DNA from 4 places in the Spongiibacter taiwanensis genome. Region 4 is predicted to be linked to each of the others. Evidence: predicted binding sites of a transcription regulator. Region 4 holds the regulator's gene; each other region holds the start of a gene.
What was found. The regulator sigma-54, encoded in region 4, starts transcription at its own class of promoters, with help from an activator protein. The targets are predictions, from matches to a motif close to TGGCACANNNNTTGCNNT.

Region 1 (4,176 bases), 530 kb from region 4:
GGTCAATTAATGATGCTGGCACTCTGAGTTTTATGGAGAACGATGCCTCCGAGGATCATTACTTGTGGGACCTGGTAAAGGTTCTTGGTAGTGAAGGCGCTGTGCTAATCAGTGTATCCACGCCTGATGGCCAGGGTGACGCAGGGAATGAGTTCACCGAAGGTACCTTGCTACCCCTCGCTCAGTAACCAACGGGTGCCGACAACTGACGGCTCACGTGCGCCAGCCCCAGGGCTGGCGCTGTTGCATGTGGTTTTCGTGCAGGGGTTGCTTGCTGATCGAAATACGCCTGGCGCAAATGATGCTAAATGCTCCGCCGGGCTGCATTTAAAAAGTCTCAGGCTGGATTGTTTCTGGCCTAATGTATGCGCCGCGCTCGCGGAACCAGATCTGGCTCATCTGGGGCGATCAAACTCCCTAAGCTAGAAATCTCCCCGGTAAGCAATGGCCTCCTGTAAGTGGACTAGCGCGATACGGTCGCTGTCTGCAAGATCGGCAATGGTGCGGGCCACTTTGATAATCCGATGGTGTGCCCGGGCACTCAGATCGAGTTTCTGTTCAGCCTGAATCATGAAGTTTTTCTCATTAACACCCAGGTGACAGTGGTCACTCACTTCGGCGGCTTCGAGCTGGGCATTGCAGCGCGGCCCTCGGGCTAGCTGTTTGCATCGCGCCCGGCAGACCCGTTCTCTGACCGTTGCGCTGGATTCTCCCGGGGTGCTGGATTGCAAAATCCCCGGCGGCAGCCGGGGAACGGTTAAGCGCAGGTCGATTCTGTCCAGCAGCGGCCCGGACAGGCGCTGACGATAGCGCTGAATCTGGTCCGGGGTGCAGCGGCATTCCCGGGTGGGGTCCCCATCAAAGCCGCAGGGACAGGGGTTCATGGCAGCGATCAATTGGAAGCGGGCGGGAAAGGTGAGCTGCTGGCTGGCCCGGGAGATCGTTACCTCGCCCGACTCAAGGGGCTCGCGCAACACTTCCAGCACTTTGCGCGGGTACTCAACGACTTCATCTAAAAATAAAATCCCGTGATGAGCCAGCGAAATTTCCCCTGGCTTGGGCTGGCTGCCACCGCCCACCAGCGCGACCGCCGAGGCGGTGTGGTGGGGTGCCCGAAAGGGCCGCCGCAATTGCAGTGGTTTGCCGGCCACCGATTGCACGATGGCAATGTCGCGCTGCTCCTCGGCATTGAGGGGCGGCAGGATGCCGGGCAGGCGGTTGGCGAGCAGGGTTTTGCCTGTGCCGGGTGGGCCGCTCATCAGCAGGCTATGGCCGCCAGCGGCAGCGATTTCCAGAGCGCGCTTTGCGGATTCCTGGCCGCGGACATCGGCAAGGTCGGGATACGCTGCCGCCATCACCTCGCCGTCGGGGGTTAATTCAGAGCCGAACGGCAGTGCGGTTTGTCCGGCCATATGGGCCACTACGGCCAATAGCGAGGGGGCTTCGCGCAGATCGGATGCGTCGATAATGGCCGCCAGCCCCTGGTTGCCGGCAGGGACCACGAGCACTTTATCTTCAGCGGCGCAGGCTACAGCGGCGGGGAGGGCGGCATCCACCGGGCGCAGCTCACCACCGAGCCCCAGCTCGCCGAGAAATTCGTAGCCATCGATGCTGTTGAGAGGCAATTGCCCCGAGGCCACCAAAATGCCGATGGCGATGGGTAAATCGAAACGTCCGCCTTCCTTGGGTAGGTCGGCCGGGGCGAGGTTGACGGTAATGCGGCTGACGGGAAATTCGAAGCGCGAATTGATCAGCGCAGAGCGAACTCGGTCTCTGGCTTCTCGCACGGTTGCCTCTGGCAGTCCGACTATATTAAAGGCGGGTAGGCCGCTGGAGAGGTGCACCTCGACCGTGACTAACGGGGCTTGAACGCCGAGCTTGGCTCGGCTGAAAACGGTGGCAAGTGGCATAGACTCATCCTTGAGCGCTGCGCGTGTTCGGTTTGGCTGGCCCGGGCTGCCAAATCGCCCAGACCGGCATGGCATTTTACGGCTTGTCGGGTGAGCTCGGCTCCGGGGTATCCAGCTGCGCGCTGAGTTCGGCCAGTTGCTTCTCCATATCCTGCAGTTTGGCCCGGGTGCGATTGAGCACAGCAACCTGGGCGTCAAATTCCTCCCGGGAAACCAGATCCATCTTGCGCAGACGGGCCTGCACCAGGGCTTGCAGCTTCTCTTCAATGTCTTGCTGTATCGCCGGGCCTTCTTTCATCAGGCGGTTGGCGGTGTCGGCAATTTGGCTGAAAAAATCGGGCTTATTCATAAACTCATCTGGGTTTGCACTGTGAGGTGAAGTGTAGCGCAAAAGCGCGCCCGGCTTTACTGTTGTATGCTCATTGCCGTCACACTGGCTCATCGATGGTATGGATATTGCTCTGGTTTTGGGGCAATTGAGGTGGGGGTGGCAAGGTGGTTGTCTCGCCCTAGCACAATGAAAAATAAGGATTTTGTTTGAACGCCCCCAATCAAATCAGTATGAGCGCCGACATTGCCGGGCAAAGTGCGACGGCGCCGTCCTGGCATGCGGCCATTGAATTAGGCTTGCGTCGCGGACCGCTGCGCACGGATGTGTACCATGTACTGCATAAGGGGCCGCTGCGTATTCAGCGGCCTTTTTATCCAGAGGGTGATCTCTGTCATTTATATCTACTGCATCCGCCGGGTGGGATGGTGCCCGGTGATGAACTGCAGGTGGACCTGGCCCTTGAGGCGGGTAGTTCAGCGCTGGTGACCACCCCGTCGGCGGGCAAGGCCTACAGGAGTGATCGCCAGAAGACTCCCCAGTTGCAAGGTATTTGCGCCCGAGTTGAAGAGGATGCCTGTCTGGAGTGGCTGCCCCAGGAGACGATTATTTTTGACGGTGCCGAAGCTGAGCTTCGTAATGAGTTCCACTTGGCCGCCGGGGCACAACTATTGGCTTGGGATATTGTGGTGCTTGGCCGCCGTGCAAGCGGTGAGTCATTTGACGAAGGGCGCTGCTTACAGCGATTTACTATTCTAAAAGAGGGGCGGCCGCTGCTGAGCGAGCGCACCCTGTGGCAGGGTGGCAGTGCCCTACTTGATGGGCCCTGGGGAATGGCGGGCCGCTGGGTAAGTGGCAGTCTGTTTGCCACGCTCACCGCAGATCGGGCGTTGCTGGATGAATTGCGCGATGGCCTCGCTGCTCAGCCTTACTATGATCAATGTCAGGCGGAGTGGGGGCTGTCCCAACGGCGGGATCTGTTTATGGCGCGCTACCTGGGGAATTCGCCGGAGCACTGCCGGCGTGGGTTTACCTATTTGTGGGAGAAGCTGCGGCCCTTGTTGAATGGTCGCCCGGCCTGTCGGCCGCGGATTTGGAATACTTGAAGGTGGTCGGGAGACGCTTGACGGGAGACGGAAGAGGCTAAGACTTGCGGCTTCGCCGCTGAGAGCTCGGGCGTTGGGTGCAGTAATAGGCGCATTGGAAAGAACTCGTCATTCCGGACGCGCCTTTTGCGATCCGGAATACAGTGGGGTTTGAACACAGGAGCAACTGGGCCCCGGCTCGGGGGGCGGGGCGACGAAGCGCGGAGTGGGTCTGACGTCGGATGTCCGACGCGGCGCCTCTGGAGGATTCCAAGCATCTGTCATTCCGGACGCGCTGTTTGCGATCCGGAATCCAGCGGGATTTGAACATGGGAGCAGCTGGGCCCCGGCTCGGAGGCCGGGGCGACGAAGATCGGAGTGGGTCTGACGTCGGGTGTCCGACGCGGCACCTCCGGAGGATTCCGAGCATCCGTCATTCCGGACGCGCCTTTTGCGATCCGGAATCCAGCGGGGTTTGAACACGAGAGCAACTGAACCCCGGCTCGGGGCCGGGGTGGCGATGAATAGAGATTGGCGTTGAAATAAAAAAAGTGCGCTAAATGCTTGACATGCGCCGGTGCCAAATCATGCTCGTCTAGCGTCTAGCGTCTAGCGTCTAGCGTCTAGCGTCTAGCGTCTAGCGTCTAGCGTCTAGCGTCTAGCGTCTAGCGTCTAGCGTCTAGCGTCTAGCGTCTAGCGTCTAGCGTCTAGCGTCTAGCGTCTAGCGTCTAGCGTCTAGCGTCTAGCGTCTAGCGTCTAGCGTCTAGCGTCTAGCGTCTAGCGTCTAGCGTCTAGCGTCTAGCGTCTAGCGTCTAGCGTCTAGCGTCTAGCGTCTAGCGTCTAGCGTCTAGCG
Region 2 (4,176 bases), 100 kb from region 4:
ACAGCCGCCACAGGTGGTTGCGGCCTTGGTGCAGGCTTTCAGGTCACCCACGGTTTGGGCACCGTCCTGAACGGCGGCGCAAATCTGGCCTTTGCTAACGTTATTACAGCTACAGATGGTGGCGGTGTCGGGCAGGGCGTCCACGCCCAGGCCAACGCTGGCGCTGCCGTCGAGCTGGGGCAGAATCATTGCCTCGGGGTGCTTGGGCAGGGTGATTTTGTTCAGGGCAAATTGGAGCAGGTTGCCATAGTCTTCGGCGTCGCCCACCAAGACGGCGCCCAGCAGGTGTTCGCCGGTTTCGCTGACCACGATCTTTTTGTAAACCTCGGCCTGCTCGTCAATGAAGGTGTAGCACTTGGCGCCGGGAGTGTTGGCGTGGGCGTCGCCAATGGAGGCTACGTCCACACCCATCAATTTCAGTTTGGTGCTCATGTCGGCGCCGGTAAAGGCCAGGCCTTGTACGCTGCCAATCACGTGGTCGGCGGCGGCCCGGGCCATATCCCAGCCGGGAGCAATCAGACCGTAAATGCGACCGCCCCAGAGGGCACACTCGCCAATGGCGTAAATGCTGGGGTCTGAGGTCTGGCAGTAGTCGTTGATGACAATGCCGCCGCGCTCGCCGATCTCCAGTTCGCTCTGGCGGGCCAGAGCGTCTTGCGGGCGAATACCGGCGGAGAAGACCAGGATGTCGGTCTCCAGCTCGCTGCCATCGGCAAAGTTCATTTTGTGAACGCAGCTTTCACCGTCGGAAATGTTCTGGGTGTTTTTCTGGGTGTGGACGGTTACACCCAGGTCTTCGATTTTGCGGCGCAGCAGGGCACCGCCGCCGTCGTCAACCTGTACCGCCATCAGGCGGGGGGCAAACTCCACCACATGGGTTTGCAGGCCCAGGTCTTTAATTGCCTTGGCGGCCTCGAGGCCGAGCAGACCGCCACCGACCACGGTGCCCACTTTGGCGTTGGCAGAGGCAGCGGTGATTGCTTCCAGATCTTCTATAGTTCGGTAAACGAAACAGTTTTGCCGGTCGTGGCCCGGTACCGGAGGGACGAAGGGGAACGAGCCGGTGGAGAGCACCATAATGTCGTACGGGTATTGCTCGCCTTGGTCGGTGCTGACGATTTTGTTCGCCCGATCGATGGCCACCGCCTTTTCGCCATTTTTCACGGTAATGTGGTTGGCCTCGTAAAAGCCCTCCTTCACCATATTGAGGGATTCGGCTTTGCGGGTTTCAAACCAGGCGGTGAGATGGACGCGATCGTAGGCCGGGCGGGGCTCTTCACCAATTACCGTGATGGCAAATTCCCCGGCCTTGCCGCTGTCGACGAGGGATTCAAGAAATTGGTGGCCGACCGGGCCGTTGCCGATAACCAGCAGGCGTGTGGGGTTTGTCATGGTGGTGGTCCTTTACTTCTGTTCGTCGGGGAAGGTTGCCCGACGAGGTAATTCATTCAGGGATTCGCTGATGAATGGGAAAGCAATACCTATGCCATGACTGATTTTTATATTTAAGCTATTGAAATATAAGTTAAAAAAATTAAATTGCCATATTTTGGGGCATTTATAAGGTGCGCCAAAATGGAATATTTGCGAAATGATGGGGCGCAATGATTTATTTTGGTGCTCTTCTGGGGCGCTGAGGAATGGAATGGCCGCCCTGAAATGACTCATAATGGTGCGTTATTTTTATTTAATTCATAGAAAACAAATAGATACGTTTGTTTTGAGGCGGTTTTCATGCTTGCTGGCACAGCAATTGCTCCGGGGTCTGCGTCGCTTTATCTGTTTTCGGAGTTTTCATGTCATCGTCTAATCTGAACCTGCTGGATATTAAGCAGGATAAAATCCGCCTGCTGCACCTGAGCTGGTTCGCCTTCTTTCTTACCTTTGTGGTGTGGTTCAACCATGCGCCCATGCTGGCTGCGATCAAAGAGGCCTTCGATCTCACCGGTCAGCAAGTTAAAGCCCTGATGATTCTCAACGTTGCGCTGACGATTCCGGCCCGGGTGATTATCGGGATGCTGGTCGATCGCCTGGGGCCCCGCATCGTTTTTAGTTCTTTGTTGGTGATTGGGGGCGGTATCTGCTGCGGCTTTGCCTTTGCCAATTCCTACGAAATGATCGCCATGATGCGCTTCTTTATGGGCTTCATTGGCGCCGGGTTTGTGATTGGCATTCGCTTGGTGGGCGAGTGGTTCCCCGCCAAGCAAGTTGGGCTGGCCGAGGGGGTATATGGTGGCTGGGGCAACTTTGGCTCGGCGGCTGCAGCGATGACGCTGCCCACTGTCGCGCTGATGTTTGGCGGTGAGGACGGCTGGCGCTATGCCATTGCCAGCACCGGTGTGATTGCGGCGCTCTACGGGGTGTTCTTTTACACTCGGGCGCGCAATACGCCTAAAGGGTCTACCTATTTCAAACCGAAAAAGTCGGGCGGGCTGGTGGTTAGTAGTCGGCGGGACCTCTACTTTTATATTGCCATGTGCGTGCCCATGTATTTGGCGCTGGCGGTGCTGACCTGGAAGCTGTCCCCATCCAACCTGGGTCTGTTGACCGGCGTGGCCGCTAATATTATCTATCTGGGCCTGGGTGCACTGTTTGTGTTTCAGGTCAGCCAGATTTTGCGGGTGAACAGCGATGTATTGAAAGGGATCCCGATGCCGGAGATGCAGCGCTTTAAATTCAAGCAGGTCGCAATTTTGAATGTGTCGTACTTTGTTACTTTTGGCTCCGAGCTGGCGGTGGTCTCCATGTTGCCCTTGTTCTTTATGGAGACCTTTGAGTTGAGTGCGGTGAAAGCGGGCTTGTTGGCTTCCGGCTTTGCCTTTATGAATCTGGTGGCGCGCCCTGGCGGTGGTTACCTGTCCGATAAGGTGGGTCGTCGCAAGTCCCTTACTATTTTGGTTGCTGGTCTGGCGGTGGGCTATATGGTGCTGAGCCAGGTCGATGCGGGCTGGCCGGTGTGGTTGGCGGTGATCGCAACCATGTGCTGCTCGTTCTTTGTTCAGGCGGGTGAAGGTGCGGTGTTTGCCATTGTGCCGCTGGTGAAACGCAGCATGACTGGGCAGATCGCCGGCATGACGGGTGCCTATGGTAATGTTGGTGCGGTGATCTTTCTGACTGTGCTGTCCTTTGTGGATGCCTCCCAGTTCTTTATGGTGATTGCGGCCTGCGCCGGGGTGGTCTTTATTGCAGTGCAATTTTTGGAAGAGCCCCAGGGCCATGTCGCCGAGCTGAACGACGATGGCAGTGTCGCCCTGGTGGAAGTGAGCTAAGGCCTTTGCCAATGGCTGGGAGCGCGTAATGTACCTGGATGCCGGGTTACGGTGTTCGGCGGCGCAACTGAGCACCGCCGGACGCAAGCCCATCAATGAGGACAGCCTCGGGATGCTGATTCCCGAAGGGCACACCGTGATTACCAAGGGGGTGGTCGCGGTGATTGCTGATGGGGTCTCTGCGGCAGAGGCGGGCAAAGAGGCGGCGGAAACCTGCGTTCGCGGGTTTTTGCAGGACTACTTCTCCACGCCGGATTCCTGGTCGGTCAAGCGCTCCGCTCATCAAGTCATTTCAGCCCTGAATCGCTGGTTGTACAGCCAAGGAAGTCATTTTGCCAAGGCGGAAAAGGGCTACATCTCCACCTTGAGCATTGCCATTGTCAAATCTCGCACTGCCCACCTGTTTCATGTGGGTGATAGTCGGATCTACCGCTTTCGCGGCGGCGTGTTGGAGCCGCTGAGTCGTGATCATGCGCGTCATATTGGTGAAAACCAGAGTTATCTGACCCGGGCCATGGGGCTGGATGTCAGTCTGGAAGTCGATTATCGCAGCGTTGATGTGGAGCAGGGCGACCTGTTTCTACTCAGCACCGATGGTCTGCACGGTGTGCTCAGTTCAACCGCCATTGCCGGGCTATTGGGCCAGGCTGGCGATAACCTGGATGCCTGCTGTGCGCGATTGGTCGATGCGGCGCTGGAGGCGGGTAGCGACGACAATATCAGTTGCCAGCTGTTACGGCTGGATGCGCTGCCGGGAGAGGACGCAGACGAGGTATATCGGCGCCTGACGGCCTTGCCATTTCCGCCGGAGTTGAGCGTTGGGGACCGGCTGGACGGCCTGGAGGTGATCGCGGAGATTCACGCCAGCGCCCGCAGCCAGATTTATAAAGTCAAAGACATCGCCAGC
Region 3 (4,176 bases), 1.2 Mb from region 4:
ATGCCCAGAGAAATGCGCAGCCCAGTAAAGATCATCGGCAGCGAGGCAGGAATGGCGATTTTACGCACCCGGGTAACCCAGCCGAGGCGAATAACCCGGCCGACGTTGATCAGGTCCTTGTCGATGCTGGCCACGCCAACGGCAGTGTTGATCAGGGTCGGCCACATGCAGCACAGGGTGACGGTAATGGCAGAGTTGACAAAGGATTTGGCAAACAGCGGGTCATCGCTCACGTAGACCGCACTGACGACCATCGTCACCAAGGGCAGCCAGGCCAGCGGCGACACCGGCTTGAAAATCTGAATCAGCGGGGCGATGGCGGCGTTCAGCAGGGGGCTCAGGCCGCAGGCGACGCCAATCGGAATAGCGATGAGGGAGGCTACAACAAAGCCGGTAAAGACGGTTTTCAGGCTGGTGAAAATCTGATCGATAAAGGTCGCCTTGCCGGTGTATTCCCGGATTTTGACTTCAGCGTCTGGGTTTTTGGCGAGTTTCTTTTCATTGCGTTCCACCTGGCGTTGGTAGAAGGCATCGGCCTTTTCGCGTTCGGCCTTGTGTTCTGCCACCAGGCCCTGTGCCGCGCTGTAAACTGCAGCGGGGCCGGGAAAAGTGCCCAGACTGGTATCTACCCGGGCGGCTAGGGTCGACCAGATGGCAAGAAAAATCAGCACCGCCAGCACGGGCAGGCCAATTTGGCGCAAGATTTCCTGGCCCTGTTCCCGGGGATTCTCGCCGGTGGCGAGTTTGAACACCGGAATCATCCAGCTAAAGCCGGCCAGGCTGAGGTAGCGCATGGTATTTTGTTTAAACATGACTGTCTCCAGGGCGATGCCCGGCCGCTAGACCGGGCATCGCGTGGTACTTACTTCAGTGTGTCTGCAGGTTTCAGGCCAATCGCAAACTTCGACAGGTACTCGTTCGGCTTGCTGCCGTCATAGGTGATGTTGTCGATAAACTCGGTTTGCGGTGGCTTGAAGCCAGTCTCTTTGGCGAAATCAGGGAAGTCGCTGGCTGCCATTTTGCCTTCAGCAATCAGCTCTTTGGCGGCTGCGGCGTAAATGTCGGGGCGGTAAACCTTCTTGGCGATATCCATGTACCAGCTGTCCGGCTTGTGCTCGGGGATCTGGCCCCAGCGGCGCATTTGGGTCAGGTACCAGACGGCGTCGGAGTAGTAGGGGTAGGTCGCGTTGTAGCGGAAGAACACGTTAAAGTCGGGTACTTCGCGCTTGTCGCCTTTCTCATACTCGAAGGTGCCGGTCATGGAGTTGGCAATAACCTCGTAGTCGGCGCCCACATAGTTGGACTGACTCAGGATTTTTACTGCCTCGGGGCGATTGGCATTGTTGTTGTCATCCAGCCATTTGGCTGCGCGAATCATCGCTTTGACTACAGCAATGTGGGTTTGGGGGTACTTGTCTGCCCATTCCTTGCTGACGCCGAATACCTTCTCCGGGTTGTCTTTCCAGATCTCGTAGTCCGTGATGACCGGTACGCCGATCCCTTTGAATACGGCTTGCTGGTTCCAGGGTTCTCCCACGCAATAACCGTAGATAGTGCCGGCTTCCAGCGTGGCTGGCATTTGCGGTGGTGGGGTCACTGACAGCAGCGCGTCGGCGTCGATCTGGCCGCTGATATCGCCTTTTAGCGGCGCGTAGTAGCCGGGGTGGATACCGCCAGCGGCGAGCCAGTAGCGCAGTTCATAGTTGTGGGTGGAGACCGGAAATACCATGCCCATGTTGAAGGGCTTGCCCTGGGCTTTGTATTTTTCCACGACGGGCTTGAGGTAGTCGGCTTTGATCGGGTGTACCGGTTTGCCGTCAGCCTGCTTGGGGATGCCGGGCTTCATCTGTTCCCACACCTCGTTGGAAACGGTGATGCCATTGCCGTTCAAGTCCATGCTGAAGGCGGTGATGATGTGGGCCTGGGTGCCGAAACCAATGGTGGCGCCCAGCGGCTGACCGGCAAGCATATGGGCGCCGTCCAGCTGGCCGTCGATCACCCGGTCGAGCAGCACTTTCCAGTTTGCCTGGGCCTCGAGGGTGACGTACAAACCCTCGTCTTCAAAGAATTGCTTTTCGTAGGCAATAGCCAAAGGGGCCATGTCGGTGAGTTTGATAAAGCCGAATTTCAGCTCCTCTTTCTCGGGCTCTGCTGCCAGGCTGGCACCGCTGACGCCAATGGCCAGCGCGCTGAGGGCAACTTTCACTAAATGGCGCGACGTTGACTTTGTTTTAACCGGTGACGCTTTTGTCAGGCGTTTGTACCAGGACATGTTCAAAACTCCAGTTCTAGGGTCGGCCAGCTCCGGGTGATCAGCGCCGGTGGCGGAGGCCGCAATCTCTCAGTGGTCGGCGAGGGGACGCCGGGCGAAGTTGCTTCAGAACGCTCTGTACCGGATTTAGCAATTGCTATGCCACAAGATTTGAAATGTTTTAAAACAAAATGTTAGAGATTAAATCGAATGTGGTTTGCTAACTGTTGTGCTCTTTGGTGGTGCTTGTGGATGGGTGTCGAGGGGGGTGCCGCGAGGCGAGGTGCTTTTTAATGGTGCACCAAAAGTGCATCTTATCGGTTCGTTTTTATTCAAATGGATTTTTGTTGGGAATTCCAAAATTGCGCAGATAGGGTGCGCGCGCCCAAAACCGGGTCCCTTTAGGTAACCGCGAATATCGTTAAAGCGGGTGGTTAGGCTGGGGCAGGCCAAGGCCGGTGAGCAGCGCCGGGGCGGGAGCTGGCAGAGAAGGGGGGTGTTGGGCGGATCGCACGAGGCCTGATCGGCCTTCGCTGGGAGCCTAAAGAGGCCGGTTGAGCAGGGAAAGTTCGTGATCGTCGGCCCGAAGCCACCAGATTGCCGAATCCCAGTCGCCCAAAACAATCCGCTCTGCTGGTTGGTCGTCGACGCTGAGAGTGTGGCGGGCAGGGCGGTGGGTGTGGCCGTGAATGAGGCGCAGACATTGGTGCGCTTTCAGTTCTCGGACGACTTCTGCCGGAGTGACATCCATAATGTCCTCGGCTTTGTTGCTGTTGGCCTCGGTGCTGGCCATTCTCAGTTGCCGGGCCAGGGCGCGGCGCTCCTCCAGGGGCAGGCTGAGCACTTTGTTCTGCCAGGCGCTGGAGCGTGACTCCCGGCGAAAGGTCATATAGTTTTCGTCCCGAGTGCACAGGCTGTCGCCGTGCATCAGTAAGCAGGGCGCGCCAGCAAGGGTGATAACGCTGGGGTCATTAAGTAGCGTTGCGTCGGCGCGCTGGCAGAACGCCTCGCCCAGCAAGAAGTCCCGGTTGCCTTGCATGATAAATATGTCGGTGCCGGCGGCGGCGCAGGTTTTCAGTTTTTCTGCTACGTCTACAGCCAAAGGGCGCAGGTCGTCATCGCCTATCCACACTTCAAAGAAGTCGCCGAGAATGTATAACTCGTCGGCCGTGGCGGCGTCGTCCTGAAGAAATTGAAAAAACGCCCGGAGAATATCCGGGCGCGCTTCTTCAAGATGCAGGTCTGAGATGAACAGCCGAAGCATCAGCTTTCCCAGCTGGCTTTCTCGATAATCACGTCTTCAGCCGGGACGTCCTGGTGTCCCGCCTTGCTGGTGGTGCGCACGGCTTTGATCTTCTCGACTACGTCCATGCCCTCGGACACTTTGCCGAAAACCGCATAACCCCAACCCTGCATGGTCTTGCCGCTGTGGTTGAGAAAATCGTTGTTTTTGACGTTGATAAAGAACTGGGCGCTGGCGGAGTGGGGGTCCATGGTGCGAGCCATTGCCAGGGTGCCGACCTCATTTTTCAGGCCGTTATCTGCCTCGTTTTCGATGGGGTCACGGGTATCTTTCTGCTTCATGCCGGGTTCGAAGCCGCCGCCCTGGATCATAAAGCCGTTGATGACGCGGTGGAAAATGGTGCCATCGTAGTGGCCGTCGATAACATACTGCTTGAAGTTTTCGGCGGTTTTCGGCGCATTCTCAAAGTCCAATTCAATCTTGATGTCGCCAAAATTTGTTTTAAAGATAACCATTTACTTTGATCTCGCTTATAACTGGAATTCAAAGCCGGTATAATACGCGGTTTTTGGTCCGGCGGCGAAATTGGCTTTGAGTTGGTGCCAGTCAGGCTGCCAACACCGGCGCGCCGCGCTGACGCTCTTCGCCTTGCTGTTGTTCGATTTCCCCGTGTATCCGGGGT
Region 4 (4,176 bases):
GCCGCTAATGATGGTCAGTTGCATAGGCTGGCGCCCTTGGGTCAGTGAGCGATAGCTGCCTTAAAAAGGGCGGCAGCGTCTTCTGCCTGGCGCAGGCTGCGACGAAAACTCTCTTCGTTGAAGGCGGAGGCGAGGGCACCCAGCACTTTAACGTGCTCGTCGTGGGCCTCTGCCGGTACGATCAGGGCAAACACCAGGTCGACCGGTTGATCGTCAATGGATTCAAATTCGATGGCCTTTTCAAGGCGTACCAACAGGCCGGTAATACTTTCACAGCGGCTGCTGCGGCAATGGGGAATGGCCACCCCGTGGCCGATGCCGGTGCTGCCAAGGCGCTCCCGGGCAAGCAGGTCATTGAACAGCTCGTCGGGATCGTAGTTGTGATCGTCCTCGCTGATGAACTTGGCAACTTGTTCAAGGAGGCGTTTTTTGCTGTTAACGGACGTACCACAATGGGTACGTCCTTGGCTGAGGATGGAGTCTAGGTTCATGGTTATCGCAATCTGGTAGCAAAGCTGGCGCTAGCGAGCCAGGTGCTTTTCCTTGTGTTTGATGAGTTGCCGATCGAGCTTGTCGGTGAGACTGTCGATGGCGGCGTACATATCCTGTGACTCGCAGGTGGCGAACAGATCTGCGCCGGCAACATGGACAGTGGCTTCTGCCTTCTGGATTAACTTTTCGACCGTCAGGGTGACGTCGGTATTGGTAATGTTGTCGAAATGTCGCTGCAGCTTGGAAAGCTTGTTGTTAACGTAGTCGCGGAGAGCGGGGGTAACTTCTACGTGATGACCACTAACAGTTATCTGCATATTTTTGCTCCTTCATCGCTGTAAGCAATCAGCGCCTCCCGGCGCGCAAGTGACGGTCGCGACCTGAGTCGCGGCCACTATACCAGCCGCTTCCGCTCGTTTGAGGGCGGAATGACCAGTGATTCCCGATATTTCGCAATGGTTCGCCGGGCCACTTGAATGCCCTGGTCAGCCAGCAGTTCGGTAATTTTGCTGTCGCTGAGGGGCTTTCTGGGATTTTCGGCCGCAACCAATTTCTTGATGAGCGCCCGAATGGCGGTGGATGAGCATTCCCCGCCGGTGTCGGTGGACACATGGCTGGAGAAAAAGAACTTCAGTTCGAAAATGCCGCGGGGGGTGTGCATGTATTTTTGGGTGGTGACCCGGGAAATGGTGGATTCGTGCATGCCTACGGCCTCGGCGATATCGTGCAGAACGAGAGGCTTCATTGCCTCCTCACCATATTCTAGAAATCCCCGCTGGTATTCAACAATCTTGCTGGCCACTTTCATCAGTGTTTCGTTGCGACTTTGCAGGCTTTTGATGAACCAGCGAGCCTCCTGCAGATTGTCGCGAATGTAGTCGTTGTCGTTGCTGTTGCTACTTTGCCGTGCCAGCGCCGCGTAATGGGAGTTGATCTGGATTTTGGGGGCGATGTCCGGGTTCAGCTCCACCAGCCAGCGGCCTTCCTTTTTGCTGACGAACACATCCGGGACCACATATTCCGTTTCGCTGCCACCGATGGCGTCGCCAGGAGTGGGGTTCAGCGACTGGATCAGCTTGAGGATTTCCTTGAGCTGATCTTCCTTGATGCGACAGCGGCGCATGATCTGGTTGTAATCCCGGTTGCCCAATTGGGCCATGTACTGGCCGACCACTAGCAGCGCTTCCTCCCGCCAGGGCGTTTCCGGGGGCAACTGGCGCAGCTGGATCAGCAGGCATTCCTGGAGGTCGCGGCCGCCGACCCCAGGGGGATCAAAATTCTGGATAAGGCGTAATACCGCCTGTACTTCTTCGGCTTCAATATCTTCATTGTCGAAGCTCTCGACCAGATCCTCCACCGACACGGTGAGCCGGCCCTTCTCGTCGATGGCATCAACAATAGCATCGGCGATCAACTGATCGATATCAGAGAGACGGCTGAGGTTCAGCTGCCAGCGCAAGTGGTCCTGCAGGGAGTCGGAGCTACCCTGGCGAAAGTCATTGCTGAACTCGCTGTCGTCGGCTGGCCCGAGGGAGGCGCTGCCGCTGCTTTGGTAAACATCATCCCACTGGCTGTCGACGGGCAGATCTTCCGGGATTTCGCTGCGCTCGGCCCAGCTGTCGTCGCTGCTGGCGGAGGTTTCTTTAGTCTCTTCTGTCTGGCTGCGTTCAGCGGTGGTGGATTCTGGCGCCGCGGCGGGGGTGTTCTGCTGGGCGGGTTCGCCTTCTGGGGTGTCATCCTCGCCGATTTCCAGTAGTGGATTGGAATCCAGAGCCGACTGAATTTCTTGCTGAAGATCGAGGGTGGAAAGTTGAAGTAAACGAATCGCCTGTTGCAGCTGCGGGGTCATGGTCAGCTGCTGGCCAACCTTGAGCTGGAGCGATTGTTTCATAAGCAGTGGCTTCTACAACATTAAGAAGGTAACGCGAGCACATTGTGCTCTACCAGAGGGCGGGATGCCCAAGCATTCTACGACGGGCAGTGCCCTCGAATGTCCAACTTGAGTGTAGACGCCTCTCTCGATCCCTGCAATAGCTGTGCCGAATCAAAAATCTGGCAGAAATTAAAGTGTAAATTTGTCGCCTAGGTAAATTTCCCGGACGATCTCGCTATTTAGCACGGTGTTCGCATCGCCTTCGGCGACGATTCTGCCTTCACCGACAATGTAGGCTTTTTCGCAGATGTGCAGGGTTTCCCGGACGTTGTGATCGGTGATCAGCACGCCGATACCCCGGGCCTGCAGGTGACGGATGATTTGCTGGATATCGTTGACGGAAATGGGGTCAACTCCGGCAAAGGGTTCGTCGAGCAGGATGAAGCTGGGCTCGGTGGCCAGGGCCCGGGCGATCTCGACCCGGCGACGTTCACCGCCAGACAGGGTCATGCCCTTGGATTTGCGGATATGGGTGATGTGAAATTCCTGCAGCAGCGCTTCGAGTTTTTCCTTGCGCTGGCTGCGATTCAGGTCTTTGCGTGTTTCGAGAATTGCCATGATGTTGTCGGCGACGCTCAATTTGCGAAAAATCGACGCTTCCTGAGGCAGGTAGCCTACGCCACATTGGGCCCGGCCATGGACGGACATGGGAGTAAGGTCGCGATCGTCCAACGTTATACGACCACGGTCGGCGTTCACAATCCCGACAATCATGTAAAAGCAGGTGGTTTTGCCCGCGCCATTGGGACCCAGCAAGCCGACAATTTCGCCGCTGCGGATGCTCAGCGAGACGTCCCGAATAATCTGCCGCCCTTTATAGGCCTTGGCGAGGTTGTGCGCGTTCAGAACCGGCATTAGGGCGAAGTCTCTCCGTCGTTGTCGTCATTGACCGGGGTGTTTTGTTTGCCACCCTGGGAGTTGACCTCGCCATTGCTCTGGGGTTGCAGGGTCATTCTCACCCGGCCGTTTTCTGCGGCACTGCCTCCGTCGGCGACAACGGTTTGTTTTTTGCCGCTATACACCACTCGATCACCGCTGATTTTTGAGCCCTGATGGGTGATGCTGGCATTTTGCTGAAGCAGAATTTCCTCGTCGGCCAGGCGGTATTCAATGGTGCCGGCGCTGGCAACCACTACGCCTTCACCGGCTCTGGGTTGTTGTTCGAATTTGGCCGGGTTGCCCTGAGCGATCACTTTTTCGACTTTGCGATCACTCTCGACAATGGTGAGTTTGTCGGCCTGAATTTTCAGGGTGCCCTGGGACATCTTCACGTTGCCACTGTAGATGCCCTGATTGTTTTCATAGGTGGCGCGATCTGAGCTGAGATTGATGGCCTGATTGCGGTCATCGGGCAAGGCGTGCAGGGGCGCAACGTTGAGCGTCGACATGGCTATCGCGGCGGCCAACAGTTTAGCGGGGCGCATAATGCCCCCTGACGTTATCAAGGAGTTCTACCCGCTCTTCTCGCAGCGACGCGTACATGCCGGTGGCTTTTGTGGTGCCGTTGGGCAGGAGCAGTGTGAGGGCTTGGTCGGTGCTGACTTCACTTTCTTGCAGGTCGATTTTCAACACGTTGGTTCTTATTTCAGCTTGTCTGATCAATTCGCGCACGACCACATCCTGGTTGAGCTGCAGGTGCTGGCCGCTACTGTTCAGGCGACCCTCTGTGGCGGTGGCAGTCCACGGGCGCTGCTCGGCGATATTCCCTAAATAAGAGGGTTCTTGCAAGCGCACAGAGCCATCTGAAATGT

Region 1: the regulator sigma-54 is predicted to act here: its motif matches at 2,356-2,373, upstream of NCG89_RS08310 (urease accessory protein UreD).
Region 2: the regulator sigma-54 is predicted to act here: its motif matches at 1,743-1,760, upstream of NCG89_RS06385 (NarK family nitrate/nitrite MFS transporter).
Region 3: the regulator sigma-54 is predicted to act here: its motif matches at 2,399-2,416, upstream of NCG89_RS00155 (CmpA/NrtA family ABC transporter substrate-binding protein).

The regions. Positions count from the first base shown of each region.
Region 1 is NZ_CP098455.1:1,796,961-1,801,136, reverse strand. It holds gene NCG89_RS08325 (hypothetical protein) at 1-188, shown strand, start outside; gene NCG89_RS08320 (YifB family Mg chelatase-like AAA ATPase) at 423-1,910, opposite strand; gene NCG89_RS08315 (accessory factor UbiK family protein) at 1,987-2,259, opposite strand; gene NCG89_RS08310 (urease accessory protein UreD) at 2,448-3,344, shown strand.
Region 2 is NZ_CP098455.1:1,368,073-1,372,248, reverse strand. It holds gene nirB (nitrite reductase large subunit NirB) at 1-1,392, opposite strand, end outside; gene NCG89_RS06385 (NarK family nitrate/nitrite MFS transporter) at 1,797-3,269, shown strand; gene NCG89_RS06380 (bifunctional protein-serine/threonine kinase/phosphatase) at 3,298-4,176, shown strand, end outside.
Region 3 is NZ_CP098455.1:35,900-40,075, forward strand. It holds gene NCG89_RS00150 (ABC transporter permease) at 1-812, opposite strand, end outside; gene NCG89_RS00155 (CmpA/NrtA family ABC transporter substrate-binding protein) at 863-2,272, opposite strand; gene NCG89_RS00160 (UDP-2,3-diacylglucosamine diphosphatase) at 2,793-3,515, opposite strand; gene NCG89_RS00165 (peptidylprolyl isomerase) at 3,515-4,009, opposite strand.
Region 4 is NZ_CP098455.1:1,267,101-1,271,276, reverse strand. It holds gene rapZ (RNase adapter RapZ) at 1-24, opposite strand, end outside; gene NCG89_RS05920 (PTS sugar transporter subunit IIA) at 42-491, opposite strand; gene hpf (ribosome hibernation-promoting factor, HPF/YfiA family) at 522-809, opposite strand; gene NCG89_RS05910 (RNA polymerase factor sigma-54) at 887-2,383, opposite strand; gene lptB (LPS export ABC transporter ATP-binding protein) at 2,555-3,280, opposite strand; gene lptA (lipopolysaccharide transport periplasmic protein LptA) at 3,280-3,849, opposite strand; gene lptC (LPS export ABC transporter periplasmic protein LptC) at 3,836-4,176, opposite strand, start outside.